Regions from separate parts of the Lacrimispora brassicae genome, predicted to be linked through region 1. Evidence: predicted binding sites of a transcription regulator. Region 1 holds the regulator's gene; each other region holds the start of a gene.
What was found. The regulator NrdR, encoded in region 1, represses ribonucleotide reductase genes. The targets are predictions, from matches to a motif close to CACAANATNTTGTG.

Region 2: a site for NrdR is predicted at 2,258-2,271, ahead of ACYVD3_RS00535 (ribonucleoside triphosphate reductase). Genes of this name have one in related genera too.
Region 3: a site for NrdR is predicted at 2,900-2,913, ahead of ACYVD3_RS04365 (ribonucleoside-diphosphate reductase subunit alpha). Genes of this name have one in related genera too.

Annotation. Positions count from the first base shown of each region.
Region 1 covers NZ_BRYH01000031.1:73,955-78,481, reverse strand. Annotated here, with positions in the region: gene ACYVD3_RS15995 (MetQ/NlpA family ABC transporter substrate-binding protein) at 1-225, shown strand, start outside; gene ACYVD3_RS15990 (hypothetical protein) at 491-838, shown strand; gene ACYVD3_RS15985 (DUF975 family protein) at 835-1,665, shown strand; gene ACYVD3_RS15980 (PRC-barrel domain-containing protein) at 1,720-1,980, shown strand; gene nrdR (transcriptional regulator NrdR) at 2,154-2,606, shown strand; gene ACYVD3_RS15970 (YqeG family HAD IIIA-type phosphatase) at 2,614-3,123, shown strand; gene aroQ (type II 3-dehydroquinate dehydratase) at 3,345-3,773, shown strand; gene efp (elongation factor P) at 3,886-4,443, shown strand.
Region 2 covers NZ_BRYH01000001.1:121,179-125,705, forward strand. Annotated here, with positions in the region: gene ACYVD3_RS00535 (ribonucleoside triphosphate reductase) at 1-2,076, opposite strand, end outside; gene hflX (GTPase HflX) at 2,306-3,577, opposite strand; gene ACYVD3_RS00545 (tetratricopeptide repeat protein) at 3,591-4,370, opposite strand; gene ACYVD3_RS00550 (dUTP diphosphatase) at 4,484-4,527, opposite strand, start outside.
Region 3 covers NZ_BRYH01000006.1:271,275-275,801, reverse strand. Annotated here, with positions in the region: gene ACYVD3_RS04370 (ribonucleotide-diphosphate reductase subunit beta) at 1-519, opposite strand, end outside; gene ACYVD3_RS04365 (ribonucleoside-diphosphate reductase subunit alpha) at 568-2,826, opposite strand; gene ACYVD3_RS04360 (tRNA dihydrouridine synthase) at 3,113-4,075, opposite strand; gene ACYVD3_RS04355 (N-acetylmuramoyl-L-alanine amidase family protein) at 4,215-4,527, shown strand, end outside.

The DNA.
Region 1 (4,527 bases):
ATCAATGGAAACTATGCCATTGAGGCAGGTTTAAAGGTATCCGATGCCCTGGCTACAGAAGACGCCAAGTCCATAGCAGCCACCCTTTACAGCAACATTGTTGCCGTTCGTGCAGGAGAGGAAAGCAGCGAGAAGACAAAAGCCCTTGTAGAGGCTTTAACAAGTGATACCATTAAAAAGTTTATTGAAGATACCTACGATGGAGCAGTAGTTCCTTCTTTCTAAATAAGGAATTGTTGCAGAAGTAAGTAAGAAGCCGTTGTGGAGGCAGATTTAAGCTGCTTTCACAGCGGCTTCTTTGCGGCAAAGGCCGGTGAAAGAAAAACTTAATTTTACAGGCCTTGGAAAATATTGTATAATTATCATATTATCGGAATAAAATTCATATTTCAATAATCGGATAGGGGCAGTAAAAAGTACTGCCTTTTATTAGAAATTTAAAAAGCGATTTCTGATAAATAATATTATGAGAGAAAGGGAGATGATAAAAATGGATCAGGATAATCAAGATGGGACCTGGCAGGAAATCAGGGAGCGGGATCAGGATACGGTTTATGTGCAGCCTGAGAAACCAGCTCAGAGCAATATGGCCCTTGCATCTCTGATCATGGGGATCCTTGGAATTATAACCTCCTGCTGCTGTTTCGGAGGAGTGCTCTTTGGAAGCCTTGGGATCCTGTTTGCCCTGCTTTCTAAGACAGAAGACAGGTTTGAAGGCTATGCCAAGGCAGGCCTTATTACTTCAGCCATTGCCATGGTGCTGGTTGTATTGGTTGCAATCATATTTGTCGGTATTGCGGCGATGAGTGACATGGGGACAGGAGGTGTGTTTTCATGAAAACTTCATCATCAGAACTTAAAAGGCGTGCAAGGCGAAGCCTGAAAGGCAGATACGGTCTGTGCATTGGTGTCCAGTTCCTGGCAGGTGCCGTTATTATGGCTGCTTCCCTGGTGTATGTTTTAACATCGTTTTCCCTGGGACTAACGCAAACTTCCCTTTTTGACGGCTCACGCAGCATATCCCCAGGATATATTGCCCTGAGGGCAGGGATTTATTTATCCTTCCTGGTGATCCTTTCTGTATCCGGCCTATTAATGCCGGGAATCCTTAAGATTTATTTGAATATGAGTGCTGGCCATACAGCCAGACTGTCTGATCTTTTCTTTGCTTTTCAGAATAAGCCTCATAAGTTTTTAGGGCTTTATTTTATAAATACTCTGATTGGATTTGCATGGTCTGTCCCATATTTCGTGGTACTTATTGTTGCGGGCATTACTGATTTTATACCGGTCATGGTGGTATTGCTGGTGCTTACGTATCTGTTTCTGCTCATTGGAAGTACGGTTACAATGCTGTACTTATCCCAGTCCATGTTCATTCTCATCGAGTCTCCGGATCAGAGGCTATGGAGATGTTTAAAGGAAAGCGCAGAAATGATGAAGGGAAATAAGGGCGGACTTTTTTATCTTCTTTTAAGCTTTTTTGGGATGATAATTCTGGGATACTGCTCCCTGGGGATCGGTTTTCTCTGGATATTCCCTTATATGTACGCTACTATGACAGAGTATTATCTGGATCTTAAAGAGCGGCGTTCCCATAACTCCTTTAAAGGAGGCGAAGAGGCACTTTCCCAGTCCATGTGGAACCGGGAAAATCAGTGGTAGAACCGTGTCATGGAGGATGAATGCGCATAGAATACACTAAGGAGGTGTGTATCTATGCGCATTTGTGATCTTAGGCAAAAAGAAGTGATTAATATCTGTGACTGCAGACGCCTCGGCTATGTTGGTGATGTGGATTTTGACATGGAAACAGGCTGCCTGATAGCCATTATTGTACCGGGACCAGGATGCTTTTGCGGTTTTTTAGTCAGAGAAAAGGAGTATGTGATCCCCTTCTGTGACATCAGGCAGGTAGGGCCGGATATCATCCTTGTAAATGTGGATTTGGATAAAGCCACGGAAAGATGTGGGATATAAGGAGGATGGGCTTGCGGATCTTGGGATTGTAAGTTATGATATATACAGGGAAGTTCGATTGGCCTTTGGCTCATCGAACGGCTGATTTACTGAATGCAACTCCATGGCCTTAGCTTTCCTTAAGTAAATTATGCCAATAAAATTACAGTCCGTAAGACAGGAGGACCAGAAACGTGAAATGTCCATTTTGCAATGAAGCAGATACAAAAGTCATTGATTCCAGACCGGCAGACGACAACAGCTCCATCAGACGCCGCAGACAGTGTGAGAAATGCGGAAAGCGGTTTACTACCTATGAGAAGCTGGAGACCATGCCTCTCATGGTGATTAAAAAAGATAATTCCAGAGAGGTTTATGACCGTTCAAAAATAGAATCAGGAATTCTTCATTCCTGCCATAAACGTCCCGTATCATCCCAGCAGATTGATTCCATGGTAGATGAGATAGAAACCCAGGTGTTCAACCGGGAGGAAAAAGAAGTGGAAAGTACGGTGATCGGAGAGCTTGTTATGAGAACGCTGCAGGATGTGGATGAGGTAGCTTATGTCCGCTTTGCTTCCGTGTACCGGGAATTTAAAGACGTGAATACATTTATGGAAGAAATAGGAAAACTGTTAAAAAAGTAGGAGATTTATGTTTAAAAAATTTTATCCGAATGAAGATGCGGCCTCTGCATATGACATACCTTTTGAGGAATTATATAAAAGCGGGATCAGAGGTGTGGTTTTTGATATTGACAATACGCTGGTGCCTCATGGTGCGCCTGCGGATGAAAGGGCAAAGAAGCTGTTTTTGCGTCTGCATGAGCTTGGGATGGAAACCTGCCTCCTTTCCAATAACAAAGAGCCGAGAGTGGCCGCTTTTGCCAGAGCTGCAGGCAGTCCCCGCTACATTTTTAAAGGAAATAAGCCGGGGAGAAAAGGATACCAGAGAGCCATGGAATTAATGGGAACGGATGCAAAACAGACGGTGTTTGTGGGGGATCAGCTTTTTACCGATGTTTATGGAGCGAAAAGAGCAGGAATCCACAGCATCCTTGTTAAACCGATCCATCCGAAAGAAGAAATCCAAATTGTTTTAAAAAGATTTTTAGAGGCAGTGGTGCTGTATTTTTACCACAGAGATAAGAAAAAACAAAAATGAGCAGCGTCAAAGGAAGGAATATTTCCGGCGGGTAAAAGACCGTTTAACCGGTTATAATACGGATGAAACGGCCCGGACAAGCCGGCTGCTCCTAAGCATACAGGAAATTACAAAAGAGATCCTTGATTTGCGGACATGGAGAATTACCCTTTAAGTATCCCTTTGGGTATCCTTTTATGCCGGAACCCATGGACAGGAGAGAGGAAAGGCGGTAGGAGGATATGAAAATTCTTGTATTAAATGGGCCGAATCTAAATTTTTTGGGAATCCGTGAAAAGGGGATATACGGAACAGAGGATTATCATGGGCTGGTATCCATGCTGGAGGAAAAGGCCCGGAGAGAAGGTCATGAACTGGAGGTCTATCAGAGCAATTATGAAGGCGGGATCATCGACAAAATTCAGGAGGCATACCACAATGGCACAGAAGGGATCATCATCAATCCCGGAGCCTTTACCCATTACAGCTATGCCGTAAGAGATGCCCTGGGTTCTGTAGAGATTCCCAAGATTGAAGTCCACATATCCAATGTCCATAAAAGGGAGGAGTTCCGCCATACATCGGTGACCGCTCCTGTTTGTACCGGGCAGGTCGTTGGCCTGGGACTTAAGGGATATGCTCTGGCAATGGATTTTTTAACAGGGAAATAATCCCTCCCATTCAAAGAAATGGGAGATATTTGTAAAAAACGGTTGAAAATGTATTTATTATAGTATAGAATATAAAAGGTTAAGAAGAGAAATTCAAGGAGGAATATCATTTATGATATCAGCGGGTGATTTTAGAAACGGTATCACATTGGAGATCGAGGGTACTGTATATCAGATTATGGAGTTCCAGCATGTAAAGCCTGGAAAGGGTGCTGCGTTCGTAAGAACTAAGATTAAAGATGTGGTAAACGGTGGCGTTATAGAGCGCACATTCCGCCCGACAGAGAAGTTCCCACAGGCAAGAATCGACAGATTGGACATGCAGTATCTGTATGCCGATGGCGATCTTCATAACTTTATGGATACCAATACCTATGAGCAGGTCGCATTAGCGCCGGATGTAATCGGTGATGCGTTAAAGTTTGTGAAAGAGAACGAGACGGTTAAGATATGCTCTTATAATGGTAAGGTGTACTCTGTAGAGCCTCCGTTATTTGTGGAACTGGTTATCACAGATACAGAGCCGGGATTCAAAGGCGATACTTCCCAGGGCGCTACTAAGCCGGCTACAGTTGAAACCGGTGCAGTGGTATATGTTCCATTATTTGTTGATCAGGGTGACAAGATTAAGATTGATACACGTACAGGTGAATACATGTCCAGAGTTTAACCTTATCAAGTAAGTCCCCCACTTCAATGCCGGAAAGGCATAAGTGGTGGGTGGGGACTTACTTGTGTCAGAAGGGGTGCAAGC
Region 2 (4,527 bases), on a different contig from region 1:
CACGGAGCGGGCAGGCTCATAGACGGTCCGGTTCTTATATTCCTGGGTCTTTCCCTCATTCCAGTTCTGTACCGGACGGTAATAACCGGTGATCCGGCTGTATACCTCAGCGCTTTTTCCGCAGACCGGGCATACCTTATGCTCTCCGGAAAGATATCCGTGTTCTGAGCAGATGGAATAGGTGGGGGACAAGGTATAATAAGGCAGTTTGAAATTCTCCGCAATGGTGTGCACCAGCTTTGCAGCCGCTTCCCAGTCAGGAAGCTTCTCACCCAGGAATGCGTGGAACACGGTTCCTGAGGTATAAAGGGTCTGGAGCTCATCCTGAATTTCAAGAGCATCGAAGACATCCGCTGTATAATCCACAGGCAGGTGGGAGCTGTTGGTATAATACGGAGTATCTCCCTCCTTGCCGGCCGTGATGATATGGGGATAATGCTTCTTGTCATGCTTTGCCAGACGGTATGTGGTGGATTCTGCCGGGGTCGCCTCCAGATTATAAAGATCTCCGTACTTCTCCTGGTAATCTGACAGCCTTTCCCGCATGTGATTCAACACATCCTTTGTAAACTGTCTGGTTTTTTCACTTGTCAGATCCTTTTCCAGCCATTTGGCATTTAAGCCCACCTCATTCATTCCGATGAGGCCGATGGTGGAAAAATGATTTTCAAAACTGCCCAGATACCGCTTCGTATAAGGATAAAGTCCCTGGTTCAAAAGCTTTGTTATGACTTCCCGCTTGGTCTTTAAGGACCGGGCCGAAATGTCCATCATATGATCCAGACGCTTGTAAAAATCGGCTTCGTTCTTGGCAAGGTACGCGATCCTTGGCATGTTGATGGTCACAACACCCACGGAACCGGTGCTTTCGCCGGATCCAAAGAATCCGCCGGTCTTTCTCCTAAGTTCCCTTAAATCCAGACGCAAACGGCAGCACATGCTTCTTACATCGCTTGGTTCCATATCGCTGTTTATGTAATTTGAAAAGTAAGGAGTTCCGTATTTGGAGGTCATCTCAAACAGAAGCCGGTTATTCTCTGTATTGGACCAGTCAAAATCCTTAGTAATGGAATAAGTAGGAATAGGATACTGGAAGCCACGGCCATTGGCGTCGCCCTCGATCATGGTTTCAATAAAGGCTTTGTTGATCATGTCCATCTCTGCCTTACAGTCCTTATACTTAAAGTCCGCCTCTTTTCCTCCTACAGTGGCATTTAACTCCGCCATATCGGCCGGAACGGTCCAGTCCAGGGTGATGTTGGAGAATGGAGCCTGTGTCCCCCAGCGGCTTGGGGTATTTACCCCATAGATAAAGGATTCAATGCATTTTTTCACTTCCCGGTAGGATAAATGGTCGGCCTTTACAAAGGGAGCCAGATAGGTGTCAAAGGAAGAAAAGGCCTGGGCTCCTGCCCATTCATTCTGCATGATTCCCAGGAAATTGACCATTTGGTTGCAAAGTACGGATAAATGATTTGCAGGGGATGAAGTGATCTTTCCCGGTATCCCCCCAAGTCCCTCAAGAAGAAGCTGCTTTAAAGACCAGCCTGCGCAGTATCCGGTGAGCATGGACAAATCATGAAGGTGGATGTCCGCATTTCTGTGGGCATTTGCGATCTCCTGATCATAAATTTCAGACAGCCAGTAATTGGCCGTAACAGCACCGGAGTTACTTAATATCAACCCTCCCACGGAATAGGTGACCGTGGAATTTTCCTTGACCCGCCAGTCCTCCACCTTTACGTAGCTGTTCACTACAGCCTTGTAATCCAGGATGGTATCCTTCATATTCCGGATTTTTTCTCTCTGCTTTCTATATAAAATATAGGCCTTTGCCACATCCGTATATCCCGCCTGCTCAAGAACGTGCTCCACACTGTCCTGGATCTGTTCAACCGTGACTTCTCCTCCTGACATCTTTCCCTGAAAATCAGCGGTTACCCGAAGAGACAGCAGCTCCAGTATTTCATTATTATACTCTTTCTCAGTGGCCTTAAATGCTTTTTTAATCGCTTCTGTGATTTTATTCAGACTGAATTCAGCACTTTCCCCATTTCTCTTTACTACCTGGATCATAACAACCAAACTCCTTTCCACTTTCCTGCCCAGCTTTCCGGGCAGGCCCACCCCGTTTCAGCGCACCCCGCACTATCGGGTGTATCGGGTGTAGAGGTATGCCCACAGGGCGTTCCTCTGCAAAGCCCTTTATGATTCTGTCTTTACCATATATTTCATTATAGCAGACCAAAAAGAAAAACACAATATGTAGTTTGGTTTTTTATCGCCAATCCACATATTGTGTTTTTTATTCATCAAGAGCATCGGCATTGCTTGCCAGAGAGGCAAACAGCTCCGATGGCACGTAGGCGTTCACCAGAATCCCGTCTTCCTGATACTCTTCCTTTAAAAGCTGGCCGTATTTGCGGATCAACTGAATTTTCCCTGCTTCCTTATAGGAATAGACCCTTTCCAAATACACCTTCTGATTTCTGAGAATGGTTTCCAAAAGATTTATAAGTTCGTCAAGACCTTCTCCGTTTTTTGCAGATATCCTCACCTGATGGTCCGAAGAAACATCTCTCAGGATCACGCCGGCATCTGCCGCATCCATCTTATTGAACACCGTGATCATGAGTTTATCACAAACACCAAGCTCCCTTAAGGTTTCATATACAACATGCATCTGCATATCCATCTGGGGATTGGAGCAATCCACCACATGAAGGATGATATCGCTGTATTTGGCTTCCTCCAAAGTGCTTTTAAAGGCTTCGATCAAATGATGGGGAAGCTTTCTGATAAATCCTACCGTATCCGTCAAAAGGATCTGCTGTCCCCCCGGCAGGCTTAAATTCCTGGTGGTAGGATCCAGGGTGGCAAACAGCTTATCCTCAGCCAGTATCCCTGCATCTGTAAGTCGGTTTAACAGGGTGGATTTCCCGGCGTTGGTGTAGCCTACAATAGCGGCGGTTGGTACATGGTTTTTATCCCGCTGCTGTCTGACCACCTCCCTGTGGCGCTTCACATCCTCTAATTCAGCCTTCAGCATCCCGATCCGGTCATGGATAAGACGGCGGTCCATCTCCAGTTTTTTCTCTCCCGGTCCGCGGGTGCCGATCCCTCCTCCCAGACGGGATAAGGAGCTTCTAAGTCCCACCAATCGGGCCGACCGGTACTTAAGCTGGGCCAGCTCCACCTGTATCTTTCCTTCTCTGGTGATGGCTCTGGAAGCAAAGATATCCAGGATCACCATGGTCCGGTCCATGACCTTTGTATCCAATGCCCCTTCCAGATTCCGCAACTGGGCCGGAGACAGTTCGTCGTCGCAGACGATTCCCGTTGCGTCAAGCTCCCAGATCCAGTCCTTTATTTCCTCAATCTTTCCTTTTCCCAGATAAGTCCCCGGATGGATCCTATCCCGGTTTTGGATCACCTTATCAAGGGTAACGGCCCCTGCCGTTTTCACCAGCTCCTCCAGCTCATCAAGAGACCCTTTTGCGTCATCTTCATCTCCGGTACTGACAGCCACCAGGATCACCCGTTCTTCTATTTCTTTTAACTCAATCAGTTCTGCCATCAATCACTCCAACCTATCTTGTCTTTAAAAATGTGATCTCCCGCTCCGCTTCCTCATCAGGGCCGTGGGCAGAGATATACTGCTGCATCAGATCCAGGGCTGTTTTAAATTCACCTTTATATTCTTCGGCAACAGCCTGGTTAAACAAAAGTTCCGGAACCAGGGAGCTGTCTGGTGCCGAAAGACCCTTCTTAAAATATTCGGCCGCTCCATCCCAGTCCTCTCCTGCTATCCTGCATAAGCCCATCCGGTTGTAAAGCTGGGCGCTTTGCTCCCCTTCCTTAAGAGCCTCTTCATAGAGGTTCATGGCATCGGGAGCCGCCCCTTCTTTTTCCATGGCCTCCCCGGCGGCTAAAAGGGCTTTCAGCCTGCCCGGTGCTTTCTTTTCTGTATCTAGCTGGGCGCTTCGTTTATAATCCTCTATAGAGCCCTTTAAATCCCCGGCTCCTGCCCTGGAAACAGAACGCATATTTAAATATTCCGGCTTCTCCCCATCCACCTTTATGAGTATGTCATAAGTGTCTGAGGCGGAAGAATAATCGCCTGCAAGGTATTCCGCTTCTGCCCGGTACTTTAACACATCAACATCAAATTTCCCCACCAGCCCTTTGGAAGAACTGATGGCCTGGTCAAAGGCTTCCACGGCGCCGTCATAATTGCCCTGGTTAAGGGCTTCGATCCCGGCGGTCCGGTAAGAATATTTATTTTCCTTTTTCCCGCAGCCGCCTGCTCCTATGGCAATTGTCAGGGCCAGTCCAAGGATGACAGCCGCATATCCTGTCTTTGTTCTCATGCTATTATCTCCTTTTTAGGAAGTTCGATTCGCCATCGGCTCATTGAACGGCTAATTTGATAAATTTAAGCTGCACTCCGCCTGCTTTCACAAATTATGCCAAGGTATGAATGTCATTGTTTTCCCGTGCTTCCATGGCCGCCCCTGTCCTCATGTC
Region 3 (4,527 bases), on a different contig from region 1:
GGCGCTTTTATCCTTTTGAAATTCATTATATAAATCCCCGATAAAAGTATTACGGGCAAGAAGATGAGAATCGCTCTTCCACTGATAGAGTACTTCATTCCGCGTCTGAGGTTCGCAGATGGTGTCCAGCATATAGCTGTAGCTCTGGCTGTGCACTGCCTCCTGAAATGTCTGAATGGAAAGGCAGAGATTGATCTCGTTGGCGGTCACATATTCCCCAATAGCCGGCAGATTGGCGGTCTGGATGCTGTCTAGAAACACCAGGAAAGACAATATCTTATCATAAGCTCTCCGCTCCTGGGGGCTTAATAAGGGATAATCCTTTCTGTCCCTGCTTAGATTAATTTCTTCAGGTATCCAGAAATTATTCATGGCCTGGCGGTACCAGTCGCTGACCCAGGTATATTTCATGTTGTTAAAATCATTGAGGTTTGTGGTGTTGCCGTTGATCATTCGCCGTTTCCTTACTTCAATCTCTCCATCGGGATGAAAAAGGGGCCTTTTTTTTAATTGTTCCATAATGGTCTTTTCACTTTCTCCTGTATTATTATTCTCAAGAAGGCCCCTTTAGCTGGAGCAGGCCTCGCACTCTTCCACTTCCAGGCTCTTGGACCGGATGTAATAAATGGTTTTCACACCGCATTCCCAGGCCAGGATATAGAGCCCCAGCACCTGGCGGAGAGTATAGTCATTGGTGATATAAAGGTTCATGCTCTGGGCCTGGTCCACATGGCGCTGGCGGACGCCTGCCGCCCGCACAGACCATTTCTGGTCAATGTAATGGGCGTTTTTATACTTCCAGAATGTCTCCGGCGACAGATCCGGAGCCACCCGGGGCACCAGGCCGCTCTTTTTTTCCTCCAGATAATACCGGTTTAAAACAGGGTCCAGCCCGGCCGTTGTTCCGGCGATCATGCTGGTGCTGCTGGTAGGCGCTATGGCAAGGAGCCAGCCGTTTCTCATGCCGCAGGCTGCCACCTTTTCCCGAAGGCCCTTCCATCTTTCAGAGCAATATCCCCGCTTGTCAAAATATGCTCCTGTCTGCCATTCACTGCCTTCATACAGGTCATATCTCCCTTTTTCCTTAGCAAAGTCACAACTGGCCTCTATTGCAGCATAATTGATCGCCTCAAACACCCGGTCGGAAAATTCCAGATGCTCCTGGGATTCCCAGGAGATCCCGTTCTTTGCCAGCATGTGGTGATATCCGCTCACTCCAAGCCCCACCGGGCGGTAGCGAAGGTTGGTGACCTTTGCATAGGGCACAGGGAAAAAGTTTAAATCGATCACATTGTCCAAAGCCCGGATGGCGCATCTGGTCAATTCCGCCAGTTCTTGGGTATCCTTTAAATCAATCTTTCCAAGGGAAAGGCTTGCCAGGTTACAAACTACAAAGTCTCCCGGCTTTGTCACAGTAACCACCACCGTTTCCCCATCCACACTGCGGATCTCCTGCTCTATTTGTTCCACACCGCTCATATTCTGGGCAATTTCCGTGCAAAGATTGCTACAGTAAATGATGCCGCAGTGGCTGTTGGGGTTGGCTTCATTTACGATATCCCGGTTAAAGGTAAAAGGCGTCCCGGTCTCCACCGCGCTCTTTAAAACCAGGCGGATGATATCTTTAATGGGGATGATCCGCTTGTGGATGCGGCTGTCACTTACACAATCCAGATAACGCTCCTCCCACTGGGTTCCATAAAAGTCTTCCAATGCCCAGCCCTTTATTGTCAGGATTTCATGAGGGCACATTAAATACCAGTCCCCCTCTATGTCTTCCTTTGCCTGCTTCCAGAACAGGTTGGGATAACAGACGGCAGGAAAAACATCATGGGCCTTCATGCGGTCATCTCCATTGTTTGTCCTAAGGGTGAGAAATTCCGGCAGATCCTTGTGCCACACATCTAAGTAAACCGCCACAGCCCCCTGCCGCATTCCCAACTGGTCCACTGCCACGGCAGTATCGTTGGCCAGCTTGATCCACCGGATCACGCCTCCCGCCGCTCCTTTAAAGCCGCGGATGTCGCTTCCTGCGGCACGGACCTTTCCAAAATAAAGGCCCATGCCTCCCCCGAATTTACTCACCTTTGCAAAGCTGTCAATGCTCTGGTAAATGCCATCCAGGCTGTCCGGTACTGTATCGATAAAGCAGGAGGAAAGCTGGTGGTAAGGCTTTCTGGCATTTGAAAGGGTGGGGGTTGCCATGGTGACCTTTAAGGTGCTGAGCATGTCGTAAAACCGTTTCACCCAGGACTCCCGGTCAACGGTCTCTTTCATGGCAAGATGCATGGCAATTCCCAGGAACATTTCCTGGGGAGTCTCCAAAGGCGCATTCTGACGGCTGCGGATCACATACCGGTTAAGCAGAAGCTCCAGCCCGGAATAATTGAACAGATGGTTTCTCGTCTGATCCATATACCTTTCAAACCGGTCGATTTCTTCCTTTTTATAATTTTCCAGGATGTAATCTCCATAGAGCCTCTCCTCTGTCAGATAACATATTTTATCATAAAGGCTTCCAATCTGCCTCCGGCCAAGTTCTGCCTTTAACCGGATATTAAACTCCACCATGAGAAGCCTTGCTCCTATATACTCCCAGTCCGGCGCTTCCTGGGTGGTCAGCTCCGCCGCCGCCTGGATCAGCGCTCCAAGGCGATCTTCAAGGCTCATGTTTTTCTTGCAGAATCCTGTAAATTTTACGGAGAGGTGTTCCAGACCATATGGCGCAAAATCCCACTCCTGCCGGATTTTTTCCAAAACCCCCTCCAGCTCAGGCACCTCTTCAAAGTATTCCAGAATTTCCTGTTTTCCGTTTCTCTTATCCATTTAAAATTCCCGCCATTCCACGATTTATATTAATACCAATAACTGTTATTAAATCTCACATGTAAAAATATACCACAACATATAGTTAATTTCAACCATTGACATACTAAATATTCGCTTCTTAAATATTTTCTTCTTTTTTACCACGAAAGTAAAGGCCGTGAAATGAAGCATAAAAAAACGCCTGAAGCCTCACAAAGTAAGAGTTCAAGCTTAAAATGCCAATTGATTCATTAAAAAAATTTATGATCATTTTATGTTTTTCTTATAAGCATGGATTTTATTCTTATTTTCCGTCAAAAGCCCCTCCGGACTCCTTGAAATCCAGCTCACCAAACAGGCTGTCCACTGCTGCCCGGTACTCTCCAAGGTGCTGGGACTTACGGATTTTTTTTCCATGTTTTTCGCCGCCCTCAAACATTTGGATCATATACGCCCACACCTCCTTCATCTTAAACAGGACATTGCGGTCCCCGGAGATGATCTCTTCGTATCCTCTTAAAACCTCATCATGAAAAGCCTTTAACTGTCCCTTTTCCATGTTTCCTTTGCCCTTTATTTCCCCTGCAAGGCCTGGATTTGCCACCAGCCCTCTCCCAAGCATGACACGGTCTACAGAGGGAAAGAACGTGGTGAATTTCTTATAATCTTCCACGGAAAACAGGTTTCCGTTATAGCATAAAGGATTTTTACTTAAGGAAACCGCCTCTTTCACAACCTCCCAGTTAGGTTCATTCTTATAAAAGTCCTTCTGGACCCGGGGATGAAGAATCAGCTCCTCTAGGGGATATTTGTTATAAATTTCCATAAGCCTTCCAAATTCCTCAGGACTGTTCATTCCGATCCTGGTCTTTACGGAAATTTTCATGTCCAGCTCAGAAAAAATCTGGTCAAAGAAAGCCTCCAGTAAGTCCGGTTCCCCAAGAAAGCCTGATCCGCGGCCCTTGGAAACCACCGTAGGAGAGGGGCAGCCTAAATTTAAATTCACTACCTCATATCCGTATTGCTTCAACTCCTTTGCCGCCCATATAAAATTATCTCCTTTATTGGTGAGAATCTGAGGAATGACATGAAATCCCTTGTTATTCTCCGGCAGAAAATCTTTTTTCTCTCTGGAGGTAAACTTCCGGTTCTGGGTCGGCACAATAAAAGGAGTAAAATACACATCTATCTGATTAAAAAACATATGATGAGCGTTCCGGTAAATATAGCCGGTGATCCCCTCCATGGGGGCAAAATAATACTTCATGTTTTAGTCTCCGTTATCTGTTATTTTATATCGGTACATTTTACCACAATAATTGACAAATTCATAGAAGGCCATTTACAGAATCTGCCGGGAAGTGTTATAATACAAGATAAAATGCCATTATTCTGGAGGATCAATCATGACACAATTAAAGAACTTATTTCCTGCAGCCGCAAAGGCCCTTTTACTTGCCGTCCTTATATCGGCCACTTCCTCTTCCGTCTCATGGGCAGAAGAAGAAACCGGACCGGCCTTTGCACCTCCCGTAACCAAAACAACAGCCCCTCAAATCGGACCAGGCGTACGAGGCACCTCCAACTTTGTGGTAGTCCTGGACCCTGGCCACGGCAAAACCGGCGGACATTATTCCGGATGCCACTTTGAATATAACGGAGTCACCTATTATGAAGATGAGATCACCATGAAGATCGCGTCCTACACAAAGCAGTATC